DNA from 2 places in the Paraherbaspirillum soli genome. Region 2 is predicted to be linked to the other one. Evidence: predicted binding sites of a transcription regulator. Region 2 holds the regulator's gene; the other holds the start of a gene.
What was found. The regulator NrdR, encoded in region 2, represses ribonucleotide reductase genes. The targets are predictions, from matches to a motif close to CACNANATNTNGTG.
Positions count from the first base shown of each region.

Region 1: the regulator NrdR is predicted to act here: its motif matches at 4,524-4,537, upstream of ACFPM8_RS20935 (ribonucleoside-diphosphate reductase subunit alpha).

Region 1 is NZ_JBHSMT010000031.1:52,101-59,569, forward strand. Features, by position in the region: gene ACFPM8_RS20930 (ribonucleotide-diphosphate reductase subunit beta) at 51-1,208, opposite strand; gene ACFPM8_RS20935 (ribonucleoside-diphosphate reductase subunit alpha) at 1,324-4,242, opposite strand; gene ampD (1,6-anhydro-N-acetylmuramyl-L-alanine amidase AmpD) at 4,651-5,313, opposite strand; gene ACFPM8_RS20945 (sigma-54-dependent transcriptional regulator) at 5,326-6,792, opposite strand; gene ACFPM8_RS20950 (sensor histidine kinase) at 6,839-7,469, opposite strand, start outside.
Region 2 is NZ_JBHSMT010000029.1:37,413-44,881, reverse strand. Features, by position in the region: gene ACFPM8_RS17815 (SDR family oxidoreductase) at 1-149, opposite strand, end outside; ZMP/ZTP riboswitch at 330-457, shown strand; gene glyA (serine hydroxymethyltransferase) at 547-1,794, shown strand; gene nrdR (transcriptional regulator NrdR) at 2,014-2,481, shown strand; gene ACFPM8_RS17800 (GspH/FimT family pseudopilin) at 2,584-3,135, shown strand; gene ACFPM8_RS17795 (PilW family protein) at 3,119-4,069, shown strand; gene ribD (bifunctional diaminohydroxyphosphoribosylaminopyrimidine deaminase/5-amino-6-(5-phosphoribosylamino)uracil reductase RibD) at 4,170-5,252, shown strand; gene ACFPM8_RS17785 (riboflavin synthase) at 5,272-5,886, shown strand; gene ACFPM8_RS17780 (hypothetical protein) at 6,020-6,340, shown strand; gene ACFPM8_RS17775 (hypothetical protein) at 6,476-6,700, shown strand; gene ACFPM8_RS17770 (GMC family oxidoreductase) at 6,863-7,469, shown strand, end outside.

The DNA of each region.
Region 1 (7,469 bases), on a different contig from region 2:
CGCTGCATGTCTCCATCCACCTCGTTATTCATGTCGGAAATCCGAACCCATCATTCCCAGTTCAGTGCACCGCCGGTTTGATATTCAATGACGCGGGTCTCAAAAAAGTTGCGCTCTTTTTTCAGATCGATCATCTCACTCATCCAGGGGAAGGGATTTTCTTCCTGAGGGAACATCGGGTCCAGTCCGATTTGCTGCGCGCGGCGATTTGCGATGAACCGCAAATACCCTTTGAACATCGGCGCATTCAAACCGAGCACTCCACGCGGCATTGTATCCTCTGCGTAACGATATTCCAACTCCACCGCGCTTAAAAACAACGCTTTAATTTCGTCGCGGAATTCAGGCGTCCACAGCTGCGGATTTTCCATCTTGATGGTGTTGATCAGGTCGATGCCGAAGTTACAGTGCATCGATTCGTCGCGCAGAATATATTGGTACTGTTCGGCCGCGCCCATCATTTTGTTTTGCCGACCCAGCGCCAGGATCTGCGTGAAGCCGACATAGAAAAACAGACCTTCCATGATGCAGGCAAACACGATCAGCGAGCGCAGCAATTTCTGATCATTTTCAATCGTGCCGGTCTTGAACTCAGGATCGGTCAGCGTATTGATGAAGGGAATCAGGAACTCGTCTTTGTCGCGGATCGATTTGACTTCATGATAGGCGTTGAAAATTTCGGCTTCGTCCAAACCCAGCGATTCAACAATATATTGATATGCGTGGGTGTGAATCGCTTCTTCAAAAGCCTGGCGCAACAAGTATTGGCGGCATTCCGGTGCAGTGATGTGACGGTAGGTGCCCAGCACGATATTGTTCGCGGCAAGCGAGTCGGCGGTCACGAAAAATCCCAGATTGCGCTTGACCAGACGACGCTCGTCATCGGTCAGGCCGTTCGGATTTTTCCACAGCTCGATATCGCGCTGCATGTTGATTTCCTGCGGCATCCAGTGGTTGGCGCAACCTGCCAGATATTTATCCCACGCCCATTTGTACTTGAACGGCACCAGTTGGTTGACGTCGGTATGACCGTTGATAATGCGCTTGTCGGCGGCATTGACGCGACTCGTCGCATCCACGCCGGGCGCGGCTGGCATTTGCGGCTGCGCCGAAGCTGCGGACTGCGCTGTTTGCACTTGCGGCTGCGCCGGCATCGGCGCTGTACGAGGGGCGGGTGCCGAACTTACTTCTTCATCCCAAGAGAGCATACTTTCTTCCTTCACTTTGTCTTCGATTGGCAGGCCTGGTTGCGCCAAGCCTGCCATATCCATTACCAGTGGCAATTGCCACTGTGTTTCCTGCAGGGTTACTGTGCGAGTCCGCTTATTGGCAGGCTTCGCACTCCTCGAACCCCGGGTCGCCCGGACGCATCGTGCATGCAGGCCCATCAAATTCCTGCGTTGCCGTCGTTGCAGGTGCGTAAGTCGCTACTGCACCGCCGCTGGCGCCGCCGTCGACCGACACCGCATTTAATGCACCAGTCCTGGAAGTCGATTTTTCAGTGTGTGTGGCGCCGATGGTACGTAGGTAGTAAGTGGTTTTCAGGCCGCGCAACCATGCCAGCTTGTAGGTCTCATCGAGCTTCTTGCCGGATGCGCCAGCCATATAGATATTCAACGATTGCGCCTGATCGATCCACTTCTGACGACGCGATGCCGCCTCTACCAGCCAGGACGGCTCGACTTCAAATGCGGTCGCGTAGATATCGCGCAGATCTTGTGGCACACGGTCGATCTTGGCCAGGCTGCCGTCAAAATACTTGAGGTCGGAAATCATCACTTCATCCCACAAGCCGCGCGCCTTCAGGTCGCGCACCAGGTATTCATTGATTTCAGTGAACTCGCCGGACAGGTTCGACTTCACGTACAGGTTTTGATAGGTCGGCTCGATGCAAGCCGATACGCCAATAATGTTGGAGATGGTCGCGGTCGGTGCAATCGCTACGCAATTTGAATTACGCATGCCGAACTCCTTGATGCGAGCACGCAATCCAGTCCAATCCAGCGATTCGGACGTATCTACCTCGAGATAACCGCCGCGCTCTTCAGCCAGCAGCTTCAGCGAATCCTGCGGCAGGATGCCACGGTCCCACAACGAGCCTTTGTAGGTGCTGTAGCGACCGCGTTCTTCGGCCAGTTCGGTCGAAGCCCAGTACGCGTGGTAGCAGACCGACTCCATCGAACGATCGGCAAATTCGACCGCTTCTTTCGACGCATAAGGAATACGCATCATATGCAGGCAATCCTGGAAACCCATGATACCGAGACCAACCGGGCGGTGGCGCAGGTTGGAATCACGCGCCTTCTTCACTGCATAATAGTTAATATCGATCACATTATCCAGCATGCGCATTGCAGTATTGATCGTTCTCTGCAATTTGGCATGGTCCAGCTGGCCGTCTTTCATGTGCGCAGGCAGGTTAACCGAACCGAGATTACACACGGCGATTTCCGACTCGTTGGTATTCAACGTGATTTCGGTGCACAGATTGGAGCTGTGTACCATGCCGACGTGCTGCTGCGGTGAACGGATATTGCATGGGTCCTTGAAGGTGATCCATGGATGGCCGGTTTCAAACAGCATCGACAACATCTTGCGCCACAGATCGAGCGCTTCGATTTTCTTGGACACACGCAATTCACCGCGCGCAGCTTTGGCTTCATAGGCGGTATAAGCCTCTTCAAAAGCCTTACCGACCTTATCGTGCAGATCCGGGGTATCGCTTGGCGAGAACAGGGTCCACGCGCCCTTTTCCATCACGCGCTTCATGAACAGGTCGGGAATCCAGTTGGCGGTGTTCATGTCATGCGTACGGCGGCGATCGTCGCCGGTGTTCTTGCGCAGATCGAGGAATTCCTCGATATCCATGTGCCAGGTTTCCAGATAGGCGCAGACCGCACCCTTGCGCTTGCCGCCTTGATTGACCGCTACCGCAGTGTCATTGACGACCTTCAGGAATGGCACGACGCCTTGCGATTTGCCGTTAGTACCCTTGATATGGGCGCCCAGCGAACGCACTGGCGTCCAGTCGTTGCCCAGGCCGCCGGCATATTTGGCCAGCAGCGCGTTTTCCTTGATGGCGTCGTAAATACCTTCCAGATCATCGGAGACCGTCGTCAGGTAGCAAGACGAGAGTTGCGAGCGCTGGGTGCCGGAATTGAACAGCGTCGGCGTCGAACTCATGAAGTCGAAACTGGACAACAAGTTGTAAAACTCGATCGCGCGCGCTTCGCGGTTGATTTCATTGAGCGCCAATCCCATCGCCACCCGCATGTAAAACGCTTGCGGCATTTCGATGCGGATATCGCGCACGTGCAGGAAATAACGGTCGTACAGGGTTTGCAGGCCGAGATAGCCGAATTGCAGATCGCGCTCCGGCGCCAACGCTTCAGCCAGCTTCTTGAGGTCGAATTGTTCCAGCTTGGCGTCCAACAAGTCGGCTTCAATCCCTTTCCTGATAAATTTCGGGAAATACTGAAGGTACTCGGTCGGCGCATCCGCCTGGGCCACTTCCTTGCCAAACACTTCCTTGCGGATTGTGTGCATCAACAGGCGGGCCGTGACTTGGCTGTACGCAGGGTCCTTCTCCATCAAAGCGCGGGCGGCCAGAATCGCCGACTTGTGCAGCTCTTCGACCGGCACGCCATCGTACAGATTCTTGACCGTCTCCGACAGGATGGCTTCCGCATCGACATGTTTTTCCAGACCAATACAGGCTGCGGTAATCAAGTCGCGCACCTGGTTCATGTCAAGCACGCGGCGCTGACCGTCTTCGGTCACGTACAGCTCGGCGCTAGGGCTGGGCGCCGTGCCGCCGGCTTGCTGCTGGGAGCGCTCTTCCATGCGTTTGGCGCGGTACAGCACGTAAGCGCGAGCAACGTCATGCTCGCCGGAACGCATCAAGGACAGCTCGACCTGGTCCTGGATATCTTCAATATGAAACGTGCCGCCGGTCGGTTGCCGGCGTACCAGCGCTGCGACGACATTGGAGGTTAGTTGCTCAACCAATTCACGCACCCGAGCCGAGGCAGCGCCTTGACCGCCGTTGACTGCCAGGAAGGCCTTGGTGACGGCAATAGAGATTTTGGACGGCTCGAATCCAACCACGGCGCCATTCCGGCGAATGATTCTGTAGTCGCCGAAACTGCTGGATGCATTGACGGGAGAGCCGCTACCGGCGGATGGCGAAACACCAGCGACTTCGGCTGATGATTTGACGGAAATTTCTTGAGTAGATTGCACTGAGCCTCCCGAGACTGTGAAAACAGACGAACTTATTGCGTCTGCTGTTGTTAATTAGAACCGTTGAATCTTTCAGGATTCACTGATGTACATTGTTTTTACAAGCGATGTACAGACTGCATAGGCCAAAACGCGAGGGCTAAATGCGGCTTGCAGCAAATTCGACCGATGACAAAATTGGGACTGCGCATGGCCCATCCAACATGCGCACTCGAATGAGGAAAAAACTTATTTAAGCAGATAGACAAATTGATGCAGCCAAAAGAGGAAATTACAAAAAATACTAGATCTAGTATTTTACACGAATTCTGCACTAATTGTAGTGGCCAGAAATCGTGGATGCAATGTCTAACCGATGCTGCGTAGCACTTTTTTCGTGTAACAAAACGCAGAATGCGATTGACTTTTTTAGTCGATTGCAGGGAAGCGCAATGACAGGTTGGTAAGCGCTCGCAGCGAATACTCCGCTAACGCTTGTTGGTATTGAAGCCAGTCAAAAAATGGTCCTGGGTCGGTCTTTCTGCCAGGCGCGATATGTTCGTGCCCGGCCACCGCGCCGAGAGGGTAACGCAACTGCAGGGCATGGGTCAATGTTGTCAGCGCCTGATATTGCACATCGGAAAACGGTTCGAAGTCAGTTCCTTCCAACTCGATTCCGATCGAAAAATCATTGCACCGCTGGCGCCCGTCAAAACACGACACCCCGGCGTGCCAAGCGCGATCGTTGGCGGAAACGAACTGCTTGACGGCACCGTCCCGCAGTATCAGGAAATGAGAGGAAACCCTTAGCGACCGCAATTGCTCAAAGTATGGGTGCGCATCATAGTCAAGACGATTGCCAAATAAGTCGGCAATATAAGAGCCGCCAAACTGCCCCGGCGGTAAACTGATGTTGTGAATCACCAGCAGATCGATCGCGCAACCATCCGGCCGCGCATCGCAATTCGGTGACGCCAGGCGCTCCACTTGGCCCGGCCGGCACCAGCCGTCCGCACCGACCTGAAAATCCAAGGAAGCCGTCAACGGCTCCAATGCTTCCGTTGGCGTCCCATCTTTTGCTTTCTGCACCATCGTCACGACTCGCTAATCCTGCTCATGAATCGACAATCGTTGCATCCGATACCGTAGCTGGCGAAAACTAATGCCGAGCAAGTCGGCTGCCTTGGTCCGGTTGAAATGGGTGCGCGCCAATGCTTGCCGAATGATGTTGCGCTCAATATCGTCCAGATGAGTGGGTAACGAAGACGGCAATTCCGATGCGCTCAGCGCCATCTCGGCGCCGACCACGCCCGGCGTCGCGGCGACAATAGGCACCGTGCTTACTTGAATCTCGTCTCCAAGCTCGGGAAGTATTGGTTTTTCGACAGGCGACAGGCCGGTCACCTTCAAGCCGAGATCGGCAACTTCGATCACGCCGTCGTTGGCAAAGGCCAATGCTCGTTCGAGGATATTCTCCAGTTCCCGCACATTTCCCGGGAATGAATACGTACGCAAGGCTGCCAAGGCCGCTTGCGTCAATACCGCCGGCGCCGCGTGCGAACCGAACGATGACAGACGACCTAAAATCGTCTCGACCAACTGGCCGATATCATCCAGCCGCTCGCGCAAAGGCGGCAATTTCAACTCGATCACATTCAAACGATAGTACAGATCCTGACGAAATCTACCGGATTCCACGCATTCCGCCAGATTCTGGTGGGTCGCGCTGACCAGACGCACGTCCACCACTTCCTCCATCGTTGCGCCGACTTTGCGCACCCGACGCTCTTGAATAGCCCGCAATAATTTGACTTGCATCGGCAACGGCAAGTCAGCGACCTCGTCCAGCATCAGCGTACCGCCATTGGCGGCCTGGAAAAAACCTTCGCGATCTTCCGCCGCACCGGTAAATGCTCCTTTTCGGTAGCCGAAAAATTCGGCCTCCATCAAGGCTTCCGGGATCGCACCGCAATTGACTGCAACGAAAGGTTTGTCTGCGCGCGGGCTGAGCGCATGAATATCTCGCGCTGCCAGTTCCTTGCCGCTGCCCGACTCACCGGTAATCGCCACCGGGGCCATGCTGCGCGCCAATCGCACAATCTGCGCGCGCAACTCTTGCATCGTGGCGGATTGACCGAGCAGGCGCAGAGCATTACCGCTGCGAACCGCTGAACCGGACTGCGGCGCAGAAGTGTCTGCCGGCTTACCGACTCGCAGGGCGGATTGCACCATCAGGCGCAGTTGATCGAGTGCAACCGGCTTCGACAAATAGTCGAATGCACCGGCCTTCAATGCCACGACGGCATTATCAGCGCTGCCATAAGCGGTAATCACCGCAATCGGGATGTTCTTGCCGCTAGCGGTGACTTCGCGCACCAATTCGATTCCGAGCCCATCCGGCAAGCGCATGTCGGTCAGCACAAGTGCGTAGGCGTTTTGTGCCAAATAAGTACGCGCTGAAGCCAATGAGTCGGCGCTATCGACGTCAAGCCCCATTTTAATCAGCGTGATTTCCAGCAGTTCGCGCAGATGAGCTTCGTCATCGACAACCAGGATACGGGGTGAAGTCATGGCAATGGTCTTTTTTTAAACAACACAAATACTTCGAAGCGATTCTTCACTGTGAATCCTGAGCGGCAAATGCAATCACGAAGCGGCCGGTCGCCTCGCCTTGGTTATCGTGGCGGTATTCATAATCCAGCAACGCGCCGTTATTCAAACACAACTCCCGCGCCAGAAAAAGTCCCAATCCGGTGCCCTTGCTGGAGGTTGTATAAAACGGCTCGAACAGGTGCGCGCGCACCTCTGGCGAGATCGGCTCGCCATCGTCCTGCACGTGCAATTCCAGTCGATTGGCCACGTTCGACATGATATGCAAGCGCATGCCGCCCGGACGGCCGCTGGCGTAACGTACTGCATTCGACAACAGATTCGTCACCACCTCACGCAAGTGCAAAGGATCAAACCAGACCCGATGCTGATCGTCAGCGTCAACCTGTAGCTCGACCTTGTCTGGCTCAACCGCATGGGTTTGCTGAAATTCGACGACGATGTCCATCAACAGCGGTGCCAGCAATATCGGCTCTGCCTGTCGCTGCGCCTTGCGCGACAACTTCAGAATATCTTCGATCATGCGGTTCAAGCGCGCCACATTGTCGTTAATAATCGTCAACAAACGCATTTGCGCCACACTTGCAACATCCTCCGACAGCAGCGTCGCAGCATAGGAAATCGACGACAAGGGATTG
Region 2 (7,469 bases):
GTCAATACGGCGGCGCCCAACTCGGCGGCCAGCGCATCCAGGCGCTCCTTGCGGCGGCCGGTAGCGATTACCCGGTGGCCGTTTTGGGTGAATTTGCGTGCCATTTCGGCGCCGAAGCCAGCTGTTGCGCCAGTAATTAAGACGATCATGATTCATGCTCCTGTTATTGCAATGCGCGATAGCCCGAAATTGTAGCCCAAACCGCACTGCACCCCTATTGGCAATCGCTCAATGCCCCAAAACAATGGCGCCGGCGTAACCGGGCTGCGGGCATTGCGGCACGCCTGTGTTGCTGAAAACTAGCCCTTCACTTACAATACGACGACCATTTCGTCTCACGTAACTGGCGAAAAATCCGGACTGACGCTGACTCTAAAGATGGCATTGGCTTCCGGTAATAGGTGGGGTTCCACCGGGAAGCGTGAGATTTCATCCGCCGTGCGCCTGGGCAGCCCGAATGGAACTTACGACTGAGGCTGCCGCATTTCCCATTTTTACTATGGCCCTCATTCGATTTAGGCAAACCCTTATCGATTGGAGTATTTCATGTTCGAAAAAAACCATACCCTCGCCAATGTCGATCCAGACTTGTGGAGCGCCATTCAAAAAGAAAATCACCGTCAGCAAGAGCATATCGAGCTGATCGCGTCCGAGAATTACGCCTCGCCCGCCGTGATGGAAGCGCAAGGCACGCAACTCACCAACAAGTACGCTGAAGGTTATCCAGGCAAGCGCTATTACGGCGGCTGCGAATTCGTCGACATCGCCGAACAGCTGGCGATTGATCGCGTCAAGCAATTGTTCGGCGCAGAAGCCGCCAACGTGCAGCCGAACTCCGGTTCGCAAGCCAATCAAGGCGTGTTCTTCGCGATGTTGAAGCCAGGCGATACCATCATGGGCATGTCGCTGGCGGAAGGCGGTCACCTGACGCACGGCATGGCATTGAACATGTCCGGCAAATGGTTCAACGTGGTGTCCTACGGCCTGAACGATAAAGAAGAAATCGATTACGAAGCGCTAGAACGCATCGCCCACGAAAAGAAGCCGAAGATGATCATCGCCGGCGCTTCCGCCTACGCGTTGCGGATCGACTTTGAGCGCATTTCGAAAATCGCCAAAGGGATAGGCGCTTACTTTATGGTCGACATGGCGCATTACGCCGGCTTGATCGCTGCCGGCGAATATCCGAATCCGGTGCCGTACGCCGATTTCGTGACCTCGACCACGCACAAGTCTTTGCGCGGTCCGCGCGGCGGCATCATCCTGATGAAGGCCGAGCACGAAAAAGCCATCAATTCGGCAATTTTCCCAGGCATCCAGGGCGGCCCGCTGATGCACGTCATCGCGGCCAAGGCGGTGGCGTTCAAGGAAGCGCTGACACCGGAATTCAAAGCCTATCAGCAGCAGGTGGTGAAGAATGCGGACGCGCTGGCCAAGGCCTTGATCGCGCGCGGCTTGCGTATCGTTTCCGGCCGCACCGAATCGCACGTGATGCTGGTTGACCTGCGCGCCAAGAAGATCACCGGCAAGGAAGCCGAAGCGATCCTCGGCACGGCGCACATGACCTGCAACAAGAACGCGATTCCGAACGATCCTGAAAAGCCATTCGTCACTTCCGGCATTCGCCTTGGCAGCCCAGCGTTTACCACGCGCGGTTTCAAGGAAGCGGAAGCGACCAAAGTCGGCAACCTGATTGCCGACGTGCTCGACAATCCACATGACGCAGCGACCATCGAGCGGGTCAAAGTCGAAGTCAAGAAACTGACCGACGCTTTCCCGGTGTACGCATCCTGAGGTGCCGGCAGCCTATGCGTGTTGAGAACGTATAGGTAGCCAAGCAAGCAAAACCCATGGGGCCCGTCGCAGCTTGAAACCTGCGCGGGCCTTTGTACTTCCCATTCGTCATATAAGCGATCGCAACGATGTCAGGTCGGCCGCTAAAAAGCGTTGTCGGCAGCATTAACGCGAACTGGAATAATATGCAGTAGCAATAACTTTCGGATTACTGCCATCATGAAATGCCCATTCTGCCAACACGAAGAAACCCAGGTCCTCGACACACGCGTGTCGGAAGAGGGGGATGCGATTCGCCGCCGCCGGCGTTGCACGCATTGCGACAAGCGCTTCACCACTTTTGAGCGGATCGAACTGGCGATGCCGGTGGTGGTTAAAAAGAATGGCAGCCGCACCGAATTCGATCCCGTCAAGTTGCGCGCCAGCCTGATGCTGGCCTTGCGCAAGCGCCCTGTGTCCGCCGAAGCGCTGGACGAGGCGCTCCAGCGCATCAAGGAAAAATTACTATCCAGCGGCGAGCGCGAGGTGCTCTCCGGCCATGTCGGCGAACTCGTGATGCGCGAATTGAAGCGGCTGGACAAGATCGCCTATATCCGTTTCGCTTCGGTGTACAAGAGCTTTGAAGATGTGGCCGAATTCCAGAACATGATCGAGGAATTTTCCGGACCACCGGCACGCAAGAAATAAGGAATTCCTTAATTAGCGTGACGCTAACAATTATTAATTGTTTAAATGGAATTGAAAACATAGTATCGATGCTTCCCAGGCTTGATTGGAAGGATCGCTTTCATGGCATTTTCTATTGCGGACCGGTTCACTGTATCGTTGGCACGACGCTCAGGCTTCACGCTGATTGAATTATTGATGGCGATGCTGATCATGTGCATCTTGCTGGCAATGGCGATGCCGTCGATGCGAAGTTTCATTAGCCAGAATCGCCTGGCTTCGGAAGTCAATTTATTCATTGCCGCTACCGTTCTGGCCCGTGGCGAAGCAATCAAACGCGGTCGCCCGGTGCTCATCTGTCGCAGCGTCGGCGCCAATCAATGCGCAGCTAGCGCCAGCGGCGATCGTGACGGCAGCGACTGGGGAAGCGGTTGGCTGGTGATGGAAAAAGACACCGGACAAGTCTTGCTACGACAAGGTGCGCTCGCCGACAACACCAATGTGAAGGCCAGTAGATCGGCGATTTCCTATAACGGCGCCGGCAATGTCGGCGGCACTTTTGCCAATCTGGTGTTCAGCCACGACGGGAAATTCATACGCACCGTGTGTATCGGGCGCTCTGGGCGGGTCAATCTGCTGATCGGCGTTGGGGCATGCGATGGCCCATCGAACTAAACAAAAATCCGCGCCAAGCGCACGTCAGTATCGGTCCCGCCCAGGCTTGTCGCTGGTCGAATTGTTGGTGGCAATGGCTATCGGCTTGACCTTGGTGCTGCTGGTAACTCAGCTGTACCTTGGCAGCAAGAAAGCGTTTAGCCTGAACGACGACAATATGCGCCTACATCAGGAGGGCAGTTACGCGATGATGTTGATGGCGCAGAATTTGCGCCAGGCCGGTTTCGGCCATTTGACTTCTGCCAGTTTCAATGCGGATGCCGGTTGGCGTACCGATTTGGTCAATGCCGATGGCAGCCCGGCGCAAGGTTTGCGCGGATGCGACAACGGTTTCGTTAAATCGATGGCGCCGAATCGGAATTTTTCCTGTAGCTCTGCGCCGGGCATGGCCAGCTTTGAAGTCGCTTACCGGGTGAGTGACAGCCTTGATCCGGCCAGTGGAGCTGGCGCCGATTGCAACGGGGCTGGTGCTGATTCCGTGGCTCTGCCGCCGGAGCATCCAGCCTACGCAAAAGGCAGGACCAGCGTGTCTATCGCACGCAACCGCTTCTTTGTCGCTACCCGCACTGGCAATCTTGCCGCATCGTTGTACTGCCAAGGAAATATGAATACCGGCGCGCAGCCGGTCATCAACAACGTCGAAGATATGAGGCTGATTTACGCGGTGGCTGCGGCCGGCGAAGTGTCGCCGCTGCAGTTCCTGAACGCAGCGCAAGTCGACGCCTTATCCGCCGATCAATACGAAAACTGGAAAAGAGTGATCAGCGTCAAGCTCTGCCTGCAGATTCGCAGCAACCAGAATGTGACGGCCGAACCGCAGCAATATGTCGATTGCGACGGCACGGCCAAACTGGCAAGCGACCGCAAGTTGCGCGCGGTATTTACGCGTGTCGTTACGCTGCGCAATAACGCGGCCGGCAGTTTGTCCGAATAGGTGAGGTTAGTGCTGCATCCTGTTGCGCCTTCGGCATATTTTGTACAATCAGCGAATATCCTTTTCTGATGGCTCCCATAATGATTTCCAAGCACACAGCATGACCCAGGCCGAAATTCTGATGTCGCAAGCCCTGAAGCTTGCCGAAAACGGCCTGTTATCCAGCGCCCCCAATCCCGCTATCGGCTGCGTCATCGTCAAGGATGGCCGGGTGATAGGCGAAGGATTTACCCAGCCGCCCGGCGGCAACCACGCCGAGATACAAGCGCTCAACGCTGCCGTCGCACATGGTCACGATGTGCGCGGCGCCACCGTGTATGTCACGCTCGAACCTTGCAGTCATTTTGGCCGTACTCCGCCTTGTGCCGATGCCTTGGTGCGGGCCGGCGTAGCCAAAGTGGTGGCGGCGATGCAAGACCCGAATCCATTGGTGGCAGGGCAGGGACTGGCGCGTTTGCAAGCCGCCGGCATCGAGACCGAATCCGGCGTGCTGGCGGAGCAGGCGCGCGAACTCAATATCGGCTTCTTCTCGCGCATGCAACGCGGCAAGCCGTGGGTACGACTGAAAGTCGCGGCAAGCCTGGATGGAAAAACGGCGCTGCGTAACGGCCAAAGCCAGTGGATTACCTCGCAGGCTGCGCGTGACGACGGCCATATGTGGCGTGCGCGCGCCGGTGCAATCCTGACCGGTATCGGCACAGTCAAGGAAGATGATCCGCAACTGACGGTGCGCGCAATTCAGCTTGCACGACAACCGCTGCGGGTGATCGTCGACAGCAAATTAAGCATCAGCCCGGACGCCAAGATATTGAGCGGCGGCGGCACCCTGATATTTACCGCCATCGTCGATGCCGAAAAACAGGCCTTGCTGCAGGATAGGGGCACAGAAGTCGTCGTGCTGCCCAATGCGCAAGGCAAGGTCGATCTGCCGCAGGTCATGCTTGAACTCGGCAAACGCCAGATTAACGAGCTGCACGTTGAAGCCGGCGCCAAATTGAATGCGTCGCTGATTCGCGAAGCGTGCGTCGACGAGCTGCTGGTCTATCTGGCTCCGGCCATTTTGGGCGACGGCCGTGGGATGTTTGAACTGCCGGCGCTGGAAAGTCTGCAGGATAAATTCTCCCTGAAATTTCACCAGGTCATGCAGGTTGGCGAGGATTTGCGTATCCTTGCAAGATTCTAATCACTCACTTATTTCGATCATGTTTACAGGAATCGTCGCCGCCATCGGCAAAATTACTTCCGTCCAAGCGCTGGGCTCGGCCGCCGATGCCGGAGTCCGGCTGGTCGTCGATGCCGGCGGCTTGCCGCTGGCAGATGTCGCCTTGGGCGATTCAATTTCGCTGAATGGCGCTTGCATGACCGTGGTCGAAAAGACCGAACGCGAATTTGCGGTGGATGTGTCGCGTGAAAGCCTCAATTGCACAGTCGGACTGGACGCCACTGGCGAGATCAACCTGGAAAAGGCGCTGACCCTGGCCGAGCGCCTGGGCGGTCACCTGGTATCCGGTCACGTTGATGGTCTGGGGCAGGTGCAGAAGTTTGAACCGGTTGGCGAGTCGTGGCAGCTGGTAGTGAAGGCGCCGCGCGAGCTTGCCAAATACTTTGCGTACAAAGGCTCGATCGTGGTAAACGGTGTTTCACTGACGGTCAACAGCGTTGAAGATGTGGCTGACGGCTGCCTGTTTTCGATCAACCTGATCCCGCATACGATAGAAGTGACTGCACTGAAACATCTTAAGGTCGGCAAGCAGGTCAACCTGGAGGTCGATTTGATTGCGCGCTACGTTGAACGGATGTTGAGCGCGCCTAAATAATTGCGCCTGAATCACCTTTTCCCATGCTGCGACACAAGTTGTTACATGCTTTACGACTTGTACGTGGCAGCGGCGCCTGAATGCGGGTTAAATGTAGTCATACCCCAACGCATTTAACCCACCAGGAACTGCCATGAAAAAAGCTTTGCTCGGATTGCTGGCCGCGACCAGCTTGCTGATTTTGACCAGCCCCGCGATTGCCGGTCATGTCGACTGGTCGGTCAATATCGGCGTGCCGGCGCCGGTGTACTACCCGCCACCAGCGCCGGTCTACTATGAGCCGCCGCCAGTCGTATATGCCCCGGCTCCAGTCTATGTGCGCCCGGCGCCACCAGTTATCTACAGTGCGCCGGCATACTACCCGTCGCCGTATTACTACGGCTACCGGCACGATCATTGGAGGGAGCGCGGTTGGCGCGAACATGAGTGGCGTGAGCGCGAGTGGCGGCGCTAACAGACTGGCAATATGCCAGCGTGCAAACGTCATGACGATTCGTGACGGAAATCATACACGCTGGCAATTTACTGTATGAATATACAGTAGTTGTGATACAGTGCAATTCCCTTCAACGTGATTGGAATTGCTGCCATGACGAATTTGGAAATGTCCTCCGGCTCCCGCTTTGGTATGGAGTCCACCCCTTCCTCGATCCTGATGCGCTTCGGCAAGCGTGAGTTGTTCATCTGCCGCGATTTCTACAAGCGTCACTACAGGAGCCATCCCGTTATCGAATGTAACGCAGGCATTCAGGCCGGCCATCTGGAAATACTGCTATTTCGTAAATGGCTGCTTGTGATGTCAAAGGCGCACTAAAAATAGCGCATGATCTTTCTGTAGCGTCGTCAGTATTGGACGATCCAGCATTGCCTGATGATGCTCTCCGAGTCTTGCTCAGCGCGTTCCTCTTGCACCTGTTAAATTTGCGGCAGAAGCTTGCTTAGGCTTCCACAGCAAGAAACAAAACCAGGGAGGCGCATGGCGAACGAAGAATTTGATTTTGTCGTGGTGGGCGGCGGTTCCGGCGGCAGCGTGATGGCGGGCCGCCTGAGCGAAGATCCGGGCACTTCGGTCTGTTTATTGGAGGCCGGCGGGCGCGGCGACAGCTGGGCAGTGAAGATGCCGGTTGGCGCCGTGGCCATGGTGCCGACCCGACTCAACAATTGGGCCTTCGAGACCGTGCCGCAAGCGGGCCTCAACGGCCGTCGTGGTTATCAGCCGCGCGGCAAAGCATTGGGTGGGTCTTCGGCGATCAATGTGATGATCTACACACGCGGCCATCGCTCGGATTACGATCACTGGGCAGCGCTTGGCAACACCGGCTGGTCTTTTGACGATGTGCTGCCTTACTTTAAGAAATCAGAACATAACGAACACATCGTCGATGCGTGGCATGGCAACGACGGCCCGCTGTGGGTGAGTCAGCTGCGAACCGACAATCCGATACATCAACACTTTATCGAGGCCGCACGGCAAGCCGGCTACCCGACAACGTCAGATTTCAATGGCGAGCAACAGGAAGGACTCGGCAGCTATCAGGTCACGCAAAAGAATGGTGAACGCTGGAGTGCCGCACGTGCCTATT